3 regions of the Martelella soudanensis genome follow, and region 1 is predicted to be linked to each of the others. Evidence: riboswitches for the same ligand, from Rfam matches in the RefSeq annotation. Region 1 holds a riboswitch; each other region holds the start of a gene.
What was found. Region 1 has a riboswitch for thiamine pyrophosphate ahead of HQ843_RS11960 (TRAP transporter large permease). Riboswitches for the same ligand answer to the same signal wherever they lie in the genome.

Region 1 (4,007 bases):
AGCGCATTATAGGTTTCGGTGATCGGGATGCCGACCGGCGTCGCGCCATACGCACTCCATAAACGGGTGTGGAGCGGCGTGTTGATGACGCGGATGGTCCTGCCCTCCATCTGCCCGGGCCGCGTGACCGGCTCCCTGGCAAGCAGGTTGCGGGCGCCGTAATCGATGTAGCCGCCAACGATGAACTGCTCGCGCGCAAGCCTTTCCGCAAGGTCCTCGCCGACCGGACCGTTAACGACGTCGCGAAGATGACCGGCATCGCGAAACAGGAATGGCAGGTCGAGCAGCTGCAATTGCGGCACCCAGGCCGAAAGCGCCGAAACGGTGGAGAGACTGGCCTGCACCGAACCGAGGCGGATATTTTCCGCCACCTGCTTTTCGCCCCCCAGCGCGCCATTGGTCACGATCCGGAAACGGAACCGGCCCGGAAGCCGCCGCTCGGCCGCATCGGCGAAGAAGCGCCAGACCCGGGTTTCGGGCTTGTCCTCGCCGAGAAGCGAGGCGACGACGATATCGCGCGTGGCGGCGCTGGCGGTCCGAATAGTGGCAGGGGCGGCAAGAAATGCTCCGGCGGCGGTTTTGAGCAATTCGCGGCGGTTGAGAGAAGACATGGGGACATCCTTTCAGAAAACAACAGCGAGGACGCTGAGGACGAACAAGGCGGCGACATGCGCCAGAAGAAATGGACGCATCGCCCTGAACAGGGTCTCGGGCGAAAGACCGGTGACGCCGCCGACCACAAACACCAGCATGCCCACCGGCGGCGTGAGCCCGCCGATCATCAGGTTGACGACCAGAATGACGCCAAAGCGGATCGGATCGATCCCGGCGGAAATGGCGACCGGCAGAAGGACAGGTCCGAAAAGCAGGATCGCCGCCCCGATATCCATCACCAGACCGGCGAGCAGCAGAATTGCGTTGGCGAGGAGGAGGACGGCAACAGCGCCGCCCCCGAGCATCATGGCGGCCTGGCTCACCACCCCGGCGATATCGTCGACGGCCAGCAGGAAGGCGACCGGGGCCGCCGCACCGATCAGCAGGCCGATCGCCGCCGCCTCGGCGGCCGACTGGCGGAAGGCCGCGACAAGGCTCCCCCCGGAGCGGCGGGACAGCACAGCCAGAATGAGCGCGTACATGGCCGCCAGCGCCGCCGCCTCCGTGGTCGTGACGATGCCCAGGCGAATGCCGAACACCACGATCAGGCCGAGACCGAAGGCCGGCAGGGCCGCGATCCCGGCACGCTTGCGCATGGTTGCCGAAGCCGGCGGCCCGCCGCTCGCGGCGGCCATCGCAAATCTTATGGCGACGGCGAGAAAAGCGGCCATCAGCAGGCCGGCAAACAGCCCGCCGACGAGCAGCGCGCCAACCGGAAGATTGGTCGCCGTCGCCAGTATGAGAAAGGCGATCGATGGGGGAATGACATTGTCGAGAACGGAGGACGCGGCGACAAGCGCCCCGGCGCGGGCGGGCGGATAGCCGTGACGCACCAGTTCGGGATGGAACGTCGAGGCGGAAAACGCGGCATTGGCAACGGAGGAGCCGGATGCTCCTGAAAACAGAACGCCGGTCAACAGCGTCGTCTGCGCCAGCCCGCCACGATAATGGCCGACCAGCGAAGCCGCGAATGTGACGAGTTTGCCGGCCGCGCCCGACAGTTTCAGGAACGCGCCCGCGAGGAGAAAGAAAGGGATCGCCAGCAACAGGAATTTAGACATTCCGGCAACGCTATTGACGATGATCGCCTGTTCCGTCTGCAGCGCCCCGAAGGCGATTGCGATATAGGACGATGCCAGAAAGACATGGGCGAGCGGCGCGCCCGCCAGCAAGCCGAGAGAGGCGGCAACCACCAGCGGCAGGCTTGCCGGCAGCCCGGCGTCGATTGCAAGTCGGCCGACCGCCCCATAGACAACGCCGCCGAAGATGAGGGCGAGAAGCAGGGGCCAACCGGCGGACCGCTCCAGCCGGCGCAGGCACAGCAGCGCGAGCAGCCCCAGACCGCCGAAGGCGGGAAAGGTGAAGCGGACCCATTCCGGCAGCCCGAGCGTCGGCGACATGCCGCCAAGCCCGAGGCTCGCGCCGATGCCGCCGACGAGGAGGATCAGCCCGGCGACAACGCTGACGCCGTCGGCCACGACGCGCAGCATCCCGGACGCGCGACCGGACAAGCGCTTTGCGAGACCGTCGAACCGCATCGACAGCGGACCGGAGAAGGTCAATGGCAGGCCCGCGGAAATCAGACCGATGTTCAGCCAGATGCCGAGATCCTCCATGCCGATGACGCCGGTGTGAAAGACATAGCGCAGGCAGACGCCGGCCATGACAAGTGCCAGCATCGCCATCAGGATAACCGCGGCGAGCAGACCGAGGGCGGTTTCCAGCCCGTCCGCAAGCCGTCCGGCCGCGCGACGGGTGACCGTTGCAGCCCGGGTCACGGCCGGCACGGCCTGACGCATGAACGGTCGCCCAGACGGCGGCGCCATTGGCGGCCTGCGGTTCTCATCGGGAGGCAAGGCTTCATGGTGCGATCTCCAGGATGTTGCAATCACGGAGACCGGCGGAGAAGAGAAACACAATGGCGAAGCGGCCAAATTTTCCGTTCCTACGCCGGCATGACCCGGATCAGGTTCAAGGGTCCGGCTCAGCGCCGTCTCAGCATCGCATGATGCACCCCTCGGAATAGTCAGGTTTTGTCCGCCTTTCAGGCCTCTGTCAATGGCATGGCGCGTACGCGATGCCCGGCGGCGGGAATTTCGGGAGCCCGCGATATCCGGAAAAGCCTGTCGGGTACACTCTGTCGGCGCGGGCTCACTGAAGCCTGAGCAGCAGAGCCATCGACGGTTCGCCCGTGACGTTCAGCCCGTTCTGCCGCTGGTAGGCGGCGATCGCCGCGCGGGTCTGGTCGCCGAATACGCCGTCGACGGCGCCGGCATCGTAGCCCGCCGCCGCAAGCCGCGATTGCAGCTGTTTGCGCTGATCGGCGGTGAAACCATAACCGTCTGCGGGGAAACCGCCCCTCAGCGGGCCCGCGCCCGCAATACGGTCGGCGAGATATGCCACGCCCAACGCATAATTGGTGGAATTGTTATAGCGCTTGATGACGTTGAAATTCGGCCCCACGACAAAGACCGGGCCGCCGGGCTGGGGCTGTATCCTGGTGGTTGCGGCGGCGGCGCCCGGCGAGCCCTCCTCGCCGCCCCAGGGCTGGCCTTTCCGCCAACCGGAGCGGGCAAGATAATTGGCCGTGCTCGCAAGCGCGTCGGTCGGGTCGCTGTCCCAGATATCGCGACGGCCGTCACCGTTGAAATCGACGGCGTAGGCCAGGTAGGAGGTCGGAATGAACTGGGTGTGGCCCATGGCGCCCGCCCAGCTTCCGGTCAGCCGTTCGGGGGTGGTGTCGCCGTTTTGCAGGATCCTCAGCGCGCCGACCAACTGGTTTTCGAAGAACACCCCGCGCCGCCCGTCAAACGCCAGCGTCGAGAGCGAGGAAACCACCGGGGTGCTGCCGCGCCGCTCGCCATACATGCTTTCCAGCCCCCATATGGCGACAATGACATTGGCGTCGACACCGTAGGTCGCCTCGATCCGCTCCAGGACATCGCGATAGCGGGCATAATTGGCGCGCCCCTTGGCGACCCGCTCGTCGGATCCGGCGATGGCCAGATAATCTTCTAGCGTGCGGTTGAATTCGGTCTGGTTGCGATCCCGCTCGATGACGCCCGGCGTGTAGCCGGCGTTGGCGAAGGCCGCCGTCAGCGTTCCGTCGGAAATTCCGCGTGTTGCGGCGCGTTTCCTGAACCCGGCCACCCAGGAATCCCATGCGGGATTGGCAACCGGGCGCATCGCCGGATCAGAAACGGACGAAAAACCTCCGGCCGAATTGCCTGCACAGGCCGAAAGCAGAGAGGCAATCGCTCCGAGAGAAAACGCGCGCCGTGTCAGATACATACCGGTGATCCCGTTTCGACGATGAGCGAGTCTAACGCAATGACCCGCCGCCGGAAAGTGCG
Region 2 (4,007 bases), 250 kb from region 1:
GGCTTGAAACCCCGGCTCACGGGTCGGTGTTGATAAAATTCACACCTCACATCCCCGCATCCCCGCATCCCCGCATCCGTCACCCCGGCCTTGAGCCGGGGTCCAGGGCCACTTGTGCGTCCTCATGAAAAAGAGTCTTTTGCGCGCAAAGACTTGCGCGCGCTGGATCCCGGCTCAAGGCCGGGATGACGGCAGAGTTTGTCAGCCGCCTCACCACGGCCGGGGGCCGGAAAAACCTTCCGGTGCGGCCCTCAGGCGGCGACGGTGCGCGCCTCGATCTCCTCGAGCGTGATGCCCTTGGTCTCCGGTGCTGCGGCGATCGCGTAGATGATGCCGACGACGCAGAAGAAGGTGAAGATCGCGAAGGTTCCGACAATCCCGATACCGGCAAGCAGTTCCGGAAACGTCAGCGCCACCAGAAAGTTGAAGAACCAGTTGGCAACCGAGGCAAGCGCCATCCCGCGCGGGCGCAACCGCAGCGGAAACAGTTCCGCCATGTAGAGCCAGGGCAACGGGCCGAGGCTGACGGCGAAGAAGGCGATGAAGGCGAAGATGCCGATCAGCGCGAGATAGGGGGTTGCCGCGACATCCGCCATCGTCGCCCCGGTGACAAGCGCCATCGACAGCGCGGTTCCGATGAAGCCGAGGATCAGCAGCTTGCGCCGCCCCATGCTTTCCACCAGAAACATCGCCACAATGGTGAGCGCGACGTTGACGACGCCGATGCCGACGGTTGCCAGAAGATCGGTGGTGGTGCCGGAAAAGCCGGCATTCTTGAAGATTTCCGGGGCGTAATAGATGATCGCGTTGATGCCGGAAAGCTGTTGCAGCACGAACACGATCATGGCGAAACTCGTCACCGGCAGGATGCCGCGCTTCAGGAAACTGCTCCAGGCGGGCGCGGCCTCCTGGTCTTTCGCGCTTTCCTGTATTTCGGTAATGATCTGGTCGACCTCGGCGGGCGATGATTCCGGCTGCAGCTTTGCAATAATCTCACGCGCCTTGTCGGCGTTGGAATTCAGCGTCAGCCAGCGCGGCGTTTCCGGCGACAGCAGGATGCCGACCAGCGCCACGATCGACGGGAACACGCCGACGCCGATCATCCAGCGCCAGTCGCCCGCCCCGCCGAAGGCCGCGTCCGACATGTAGGACACCATGATGCCGATGGTGATCATCAGTTGGAAGGCCGAGACGATGGTGCCGCGAATGCGCGCCGGCGCGACCTCGGCCAGAAACATCGGCGCGGTCATCGCCGAGGCGCCGATGCCGACGCCTATCACGAGGCGGGCAAGGGTCAGGACATACTGGTTGAAGGCAAGCGCGGAGATCAGCGAGCCGACCAGAAAGATGATCGCTCCCAGGATCAGCATCGGCTTGCGTCCGTACCGATCGGTGGTGATCATGGCAAGGATGGTGCCTGCGACCGCGCCGAGCGGTACGGCAGAGGTGATCACGCCTTCCATGAAGGCCGACACCGTGAAATCCTGCTTGATGAACGGCAACGCGCCGGAAATCACGCCCTGGTCGAAACCGAAGAGCATGCCGAACAGCGCTGCCACAATGACGATGGCGATTAACATCGAGTTTCCTCCGCTCTGACGGCAGATCCTGACTGTCGCCGCCCCTTACGCATATGGCCCTGTTTGTTAACCGCGGCTGAAAAACCGCGGCCGGCCTTGAACCACAAGTTGAAAATGGAAACCGCCCCCCTTGTCAAATCCTTTCGGGCTTTGGTCGGTATATTAGCGGGCACTTCCGTCTATGCCGCCGTGGCTCTTGACCTCCGCCCCCCGCGCGGCATAGATAGCCTCATCCGAGGGGTGTGTTTTTAAAACACTGAGATGGCCGATGGCCGAACCCTTGAACCTGATCCGGGTTATGCCGGCGTAGGAACGGAGTTTGGTCTTGAGCGACACGCCCAGAAAATCAGCCTCTATTGACGCCTCCGCTGCCCGGCCATGCCGGGGAGAGCGGGATTGAAGCGTACCCTTTCGGCTGTTCTCACCTTTTTGACGATCGTGATCGGGCTCCTTGCGCTTTGGCAGGCGATCATCGTTCTCGGCGACCTGCCGCGCTATATCCTGCCGCCGCCGCTCGCCGTGCTCGCAAAGATCGGCACCGCCCATGCCATGCTGCTTGAAGAGGCGCTGGTGACGCTCAGGGAAATCCTGGCGGGTTTTGCGATCGGCGCTGTCTTCGGCGCGGCGGCGGCCATTTTGATATCGGCCTTTCCCCGGATCGGCCGTTTCATCTGGCCCGTGCTGGTGGTGCTGCAATCCTTTCCCGTGTTCGTGATCGCGCCGATGCTGGTGCTCTGGTTCGGCTTCGGCATCGCTTCCAAGGTGGTGATGACGACGATCATCGTGTTCTTCCCCGTCGCCTCCAGTTTCGCCGACGGACTGCGGCGCACCGATCCGGAAGTGGTGGCAGCGGCAAGGCTCGATGGCGCCGGGCATTTCGAGATGCTGCGCTTCATCCGCCTGCCGCTGGCGCTGCCCCAGCTGTTTTCCGGCCTCAGGATCGCGGCCCCGCTGGCCCCGCTTGGCGCCGTCGTCGGCGAATGGGTGGGCTCTGCCGGCGGGCTCGGCTTTCTCATGGTCCAGGCCAATGCCCGCATGCAGACCGAAACCGTGTTCGCCGCCATGCTGATCCTGGCGCTCGAAGCCGTGCTGTTTCGAAAGGCGGTGGATCTCGCCGCTCCCTTCTTCACCCGCTGGTCGCATGAGGATTGAGCGGCCGGCTCGAACATATAGGAGAATGACATGCTGAAGAAATTCGCGCTCGCCGCAGCCCTTGCCGTTGCGCAGGGTCTTGCGCCGGGACTGGCAAGTGCCGCCGACAAACTCGACGTGATCCTGGAATGGTATGTGAACCCTGACCACGCGCCGCTGGTGATTGCCGCAGAGAACGGCTATTTCGCCGATCAGGGGCTCGACGTTGAACTGCTCCCGCCGTCCGACCCTTCCATGGTGCCGCGCATGGTGGCGGCCGGCAAGGTCGATATCGGCATTCACTACCAGCCCAACCTCTATCTCGATCATGAGGCCGGCATCGATATCGTCCGCTTCGGCACACTCGTCTCGACCCCGCTCAACACGCTGACGGTGCTTTCGGACGGGCCGATCAAGTCCGTTGCCGACCTGAAGGGCGGGAAGATCGGCTTTTCGGTCGCGGGCATCGAGGACGCGGTCGTGGCCACGATGCTTGAAAACGCCGGCCTTGCCAAAGACGACATCACCCTCATCAACGTCAATTTCGCGCTCACCCAGTCGCTGCTTTCCGGGCAGGTCGACGCGACCATCGGCTCATTCCGCAACATCGAACTGCCGCAAATGCGGATCGCGGGCCACGAAGGCAAAGCCTTTTTCCCGGAAGAGCATGGCGTACCGATCTATGACGAACTGATCTACGTGACCCGCAGCGAGCTTCTCGACGATGACCGGCTGCCGCGCTTCCTTGAAGCGGTGGAAAAGGCGACGGTCTTCATCGTCAACCACCCGGACGAGGCGTGGAAAAGCTTTGCCAGCGCCTATCCCGATCTCGACGACGAACTGAACCGGCAGGCCTTCGCCGCGTCCGTCGTCCGCTTCGCCAAGCGCCCCGCCGCCTTCGATACCAAGCGATACGAACGTTTCGGCGCATTCATGGCCGAAAACGGACTGATTTCCGAAGCTCCGGCGGTAGCTTCAATTTCGGTTTCGCTATCGCAGGAAAAGTGAACCGGCCTCAAATCGCCACAAAAGCACATTATAAAGAAATGAAAGAGGCGGCTTGCGGGCCGCCTCGCCATTTCGGTCTTTTGTTACAAAAATTGCGGCGATACCGCCCTGCAAAGACCGATCTCTACCCCTCGCGACAGGAGATCGGATCATGAAACTTGCCGGCCTCGTGCTGGTGGTGGTCGGGCTCGCGGGCCTTACCATTCGCATCATACTCTATAACTACCGCGACGTTGCCGGCACGATCGAGGGCAGCCTGCTGACCCCGCTTGCCCATCTGGCAATCGC
Region 3 (4,007 bases), 2.0 Mb from region 1:
CTTGGCGAGATCTGCGGCGTGGGCAGCGATCTTGTAGGTGATGACGCCCACTTTCACATCGTCGCGGTCGGGCAGGCCGAGATGCTCCTTGGGCGTCACGTAGCAGAGCATCGCCGTGCCGAACCAGCCGATCATCGCAGCACCGATGCCCGAGGTGATATGGTCGTAGCCCGGCGCGATGTCTGTCGTCAGCGGTCCGAGCGTGTAGAACGGCGCCTCGCCGCAGACTTCGAGCTGCTTGTCCATGTTGGCCTTGATCTTGTGCATCGGCACGTGTCCCGGCCCCTCGACCATCACCTGGCAGTCCTTGGCCCAGGCGATCTGCGTGAGTTCACCCAGCGTCTCGAGTTCGGCGAACTGCGCCTCGTCATTGGCGTCGGCGATGGACCCGGGCCGCAATCCGTCTCCAAGACTGAAGCTGACATCGTAGGCCCGCGCGATGTCGCAGATCTCGTCGAAATGCTCGTAGAGGAAGCTCTCGCGGTGATGGTGCAGGCACCACTTGGCCATGATCGAGCCGCCGCGCGATACAATGCCCGTCACCCGGTTCACCGTCATCGGAATCATGTGCAGCCGCACGCCGGCGTGGATGGTGAAATAGTCCACCCCCTGCTCGGCCTGCTCGATCAGCGTGTCGCGAAAGACCTCCCAGGAGAGTTCCTCGGCGATGCCGCCGACCTTCTCCAGCGCCTGGTAGAGCGGCACCGTGCCGATCGGCACGGGCGCGTTGCGGATGATCCAGTCGCGGATATTGTGGATGTTGCGCCCCGTGGAAAGGTCCATCACCGTATCCGCGCCCCAGCGGATCGCCCAGACCATCTTCTCGACTTCCTCGGCCATCGAGGAGGTGACGGCTGAGTTGCCGATATTGGCGTTGATCTTGACGAGAAAATTGCGGCCGATCGCCATCGGCTCCAGTTCCGGGTGATTGACGTTGGCCGGGATGATCGCCCGGCCGCGCGCCACCTCGTCGCGCACGAATTCAGGCGTGATGAAATCGGGGATTTCGGCGCCGAAAGCCTCGCCGTCCCGTTCTCGCGCCTGCCTTGCCGCCTGCCGGCCGAGATTTTCGCGGATGGCGACAAACTCCATTTCCGGGGTGACGATCCCGGCGCGGGCATAGGCCATCTGGGTAATGGCGCGGCCATTTTTCGCGCGCTTCGGTTGGTGCCGCACCGGAAATTCCGGCGTCAGGCGCTTGCCCTCGGCAAAGCCATTGTCCTCGGGCTTCACATGGCGGCCTTCATATTGTTCCGTGTCGCCCCGCGCGGCGATCCAGGCTTCGCGCGGACACGGCAGGCCGCGCTCGATGGCGATCTCGACTTGCGGGTCGGTAAAGGGGCCGGAGCTGTCATAGACGGTCACAGGCGGCTCGCCCGCCGTGGGGTGCAGGTCGATCTCGCGCATGGGAACGCGGATCTCGGGGTGGAGAACGCCCGCGTGCCAGACGCGGCGCGAGGCGGGCAGCGGGCCCGTGGTGACGGTTGGGAAAAGATCTTTCATTGGTTGGAGCCTCCAGTGCTCGAAGCGTGGAGACCCAGTTCCCGGTAATGAATGGAGATTGGCCGCGTGAAACACGCCGTAAAAGTCTCGGCCAAAGCCGCGCAGCCCGAACACCATCCCTACGCCAGTATGAACTGGATCAGGTTCATCGGGTCACTGCGCTGCGCGGACCTTTCGGACCGGCTATCAGAATCTCAGCCCCTTGTCGGGACCCCCCGGGTGAATGTGCCGAGATTGCGTTCCGACAGCCGCTTTGTCAACAGCCGTGCAAGTGGCTCGGTTTTCCGCCTCCATCTCTTCGGTGAACGCGCTGCCGATGTTGAGAGCGCGCCGAACCGGGCCGAAGCCGGTACTACTGCTCGATCGCCAGCGTCATGTTGACGGTGATATTGTAGGTGTTTTCGCCGGCAGCGATCGGCGGCGCGCCTTCCGCTTTCGCCATCATCACGTCGGCTCGAAACATCATCGGCTGCGGCATCGAACTCTGCTCGGAAATCGACATCACCTTGCCGAGCGTGACGCCGGCGGCCTCGGCGAGCGTTTCCGCCTTGGCAAGCGCATTGGCGACGGCCTCGCGCCGCGCCTCGTCTTCGGCCGCCGAAGGATCGCTGTTGGAAAACGAAATCCCGCCGCCGGAATTGACCCCGAGCTTGACCGCATGGTCGAGCACGGCGGAAAGCTTGGCGAGGTCGCGCACCCGCACATTCAGGCCGTTCTGCACCTCGTAGCCGACGATTTCGCTGGTCATCGTTCCGTCATCGGCCTTGACCTGCTGATAGCGCGGGCTCACCGAGAAATTGCTGGTCTGGAAGTCCTTCTCAGCGATGCCGTCCTGTTTCAGCGCGTCGATCACCTTCTGCATGGCGGCCGAGTTTTGCGAAAGCGCTGTCGCCGTGTCATCGGCCTGGCTGACGACGGAGAGCGAGACCGTCGCCATATCCGGCACCAGAGTGGCATCGCCATCGGCCGAGACATTGATGACGGCCGGCGGCTGGGTGCTGTCGGCGAAGGCTGCCGTGCCTGCAAGCGGCAAGGCGAAAAGCAGGCCCGCGGCGGCAATGCGGACAGGTAGGCGGACAGGTAGATTGGCCATGGAAATCCCTCCTTGAAATGTGCGTCCCCTCCTCTTGACCAGCAATTGTGAAGCCAATGCGGCGGGAACTTGCGATGCCCATCAATTTGGAGTAGTCGGAGGGTCCGCGCAAGGAACCATTGCCCGCGCGGACCGTCGCTGCCTGTCTCGGCCGCGGACAGGGCCTGTAGCTCAATGGTTAGAGCCGGCGGCTCATAACCGCTTGGTTGGGGGTTCGAGTCCCTCCAGGCCCACCATTTTTGAATTTTGACAGTTGTTGTCGTCCGACACGGAAACGCCGACTTTGCGACAAAAGTCGGTTTTTTGTGAAGCCACCGACGGCGATGCCTCGGAGGCCTCGTCGCCTTCCGAATCGGGCGCCTGCTGATTTCGCCCCTTACCCATGAATTGAAAAATAGATGCCGCGCAGCGCAGCCCCGCCAGTTTTACGCTTCCCGCGCCAACAGACCGGCTTTGTCTGTGTCAATCAGACCCCGCAGCAAAACATACGCTTCCGCACCAGCTCTGACGTTTTCCGGATACCCGAAAGAAACGTTCACGATCGGCGTTCTTCCGACTTTTCCGCTCAGGTGGCGGCGCATTTGCCGTACCGTCGGGTATGGCAAATGCGCATCTGGCTGGGTACACTGACTACGACAGATTGGGATAGTCAGTGTATCCGTTTTCGCCGCCGCTATAGTAAGTGTCATGATCCGAAGGTGCCAAAGGCGCATTCGTGCGGAAGCGTTCCGGCAGATCCGGGTTGCTGATGAAGAGCCTTCCAAACGTGACGGCATCAGCCAGGCCCGATTCGATGGCCTGCTCCGCAGTCTGCTGATCATAGTCGACATTCACCACGAAAAGGCCTGAGAACCGCTTCCGGGCCTCTGGTGCGAAGGGTTTCGCTCCCTCTGGCAGGTTCGCGGACTCCATGAAATGGAGGATGCCGACCTTTTTCTTTTCAAGTGCCTCAACAGCAAACATATATGTTTGCTCGAGATTGGAATCGCCCATGTCGTTATACGGAATGCGCGGCGAAAGCCTGACCGAGACGCGCTCCGGCCCGAAGACGCTGATGGCAGCGTCCGTGGCTTCAAGCAGGAACCGCGCTCGGTTCTCGATCGGACCGCCATATTCGTCGGTTCTTTTGTTTGGGCCATCTTCCAGAAACTGGGCCGGCAAGTATCCGTTGGCACCGTGGACTTCGACGCCATCGAAGCCTGCTTCCTTCGCCGCCCGCGCCGCGGCTTCATAGTCTGCTATCGTGGATTTGATCTCAACGATTGTAAGCTCTCTCGGTGTGACCGTCGGCTTGGGGCCTTCTGCAGTAAACACCTGGCTGTCAAAGGGAATCGCGGACGGCGCTACAGGGAGTTCGCCGCCGTGAAAATCCGGATGGGACGCACGGCCTGTGTGCCAGAGCTGGGCGAAG

Region 2: it holds a riboswitch for thiamine pyrophosphate, as region 1 does, so the genes downstream of both, HQ843_RS10830 (ABC transporter permease) here and HQ843_RS11960 (TRAP transporter large permease) in region 1, are expected to answer to the same signal.
Region 3: it holds a riboswitch for thiamine pyrophosphate, as region 1 does, so the genes downstream of both, thiC (phosphomethylpyrimidine synthase ThiC) here and HQ843_RS11960 (TRAP transporter large permease) in region 1, are expected to answer to the same signal.

Annotation. Positions count from the first base shown of each region.
Region 1 is NZ_CP054861.1:2,508,694-2,512,700, reverse strand. Features, by position in the region: gene HQ843_RS11965 (TRAP transporter substrate-binding protein) at 1-611, opposite strand, end outside; gene HQ843_RS11960 (TRAP transporter large permease) at 624-2,453, opposite strand; TPP riboswitch at 2,580-2,682, opposite strand; gene HQ843_RS11955 (lytic murein transglycosylase) at 2,806-3,945, opposite strand.
Region 2 is NZ_CP054861.1:2,257,224-2,261,230, reverse strand. Features, by position in the region: gene HQ843_RS10835 (sugar porter family MFS transporter) at 252-1,580, opposite strand; TPP riboswitch at 1,807-1,910, shown strand; gene HQ843_RS10830 (ABC transporter permease) at 1,977-2,732, shown strand; gene HQ843_RS10825 (ABC transporter substrate-binding protein) at 2,766-3,719, shown strand; gene HQ843_RS10820 (hypothetical protein) at 3,871-4,007, shown strand, end outside.
Region 3 is NZ_CP054861.1:515,211-519,217, forward strand. Features, by position in the region: gene thiC (phosphomethylpyrimidine synthase ThiC) at 1-1,503, opposite strand, end outside; TPP riboswitch at 1,602-1,731, opposite strand; gene HQ843_RS02500 (SIMPL domain-containing protein) at 1,856-2,596, opposite strand; tRNA gene HQ843_RS02505 (tRNA-Ile) at 2,757-2,832, shown strand; gene HQ843_RS02510 (alkene reductase) at 3,227-4,007, opposite strand, start outside.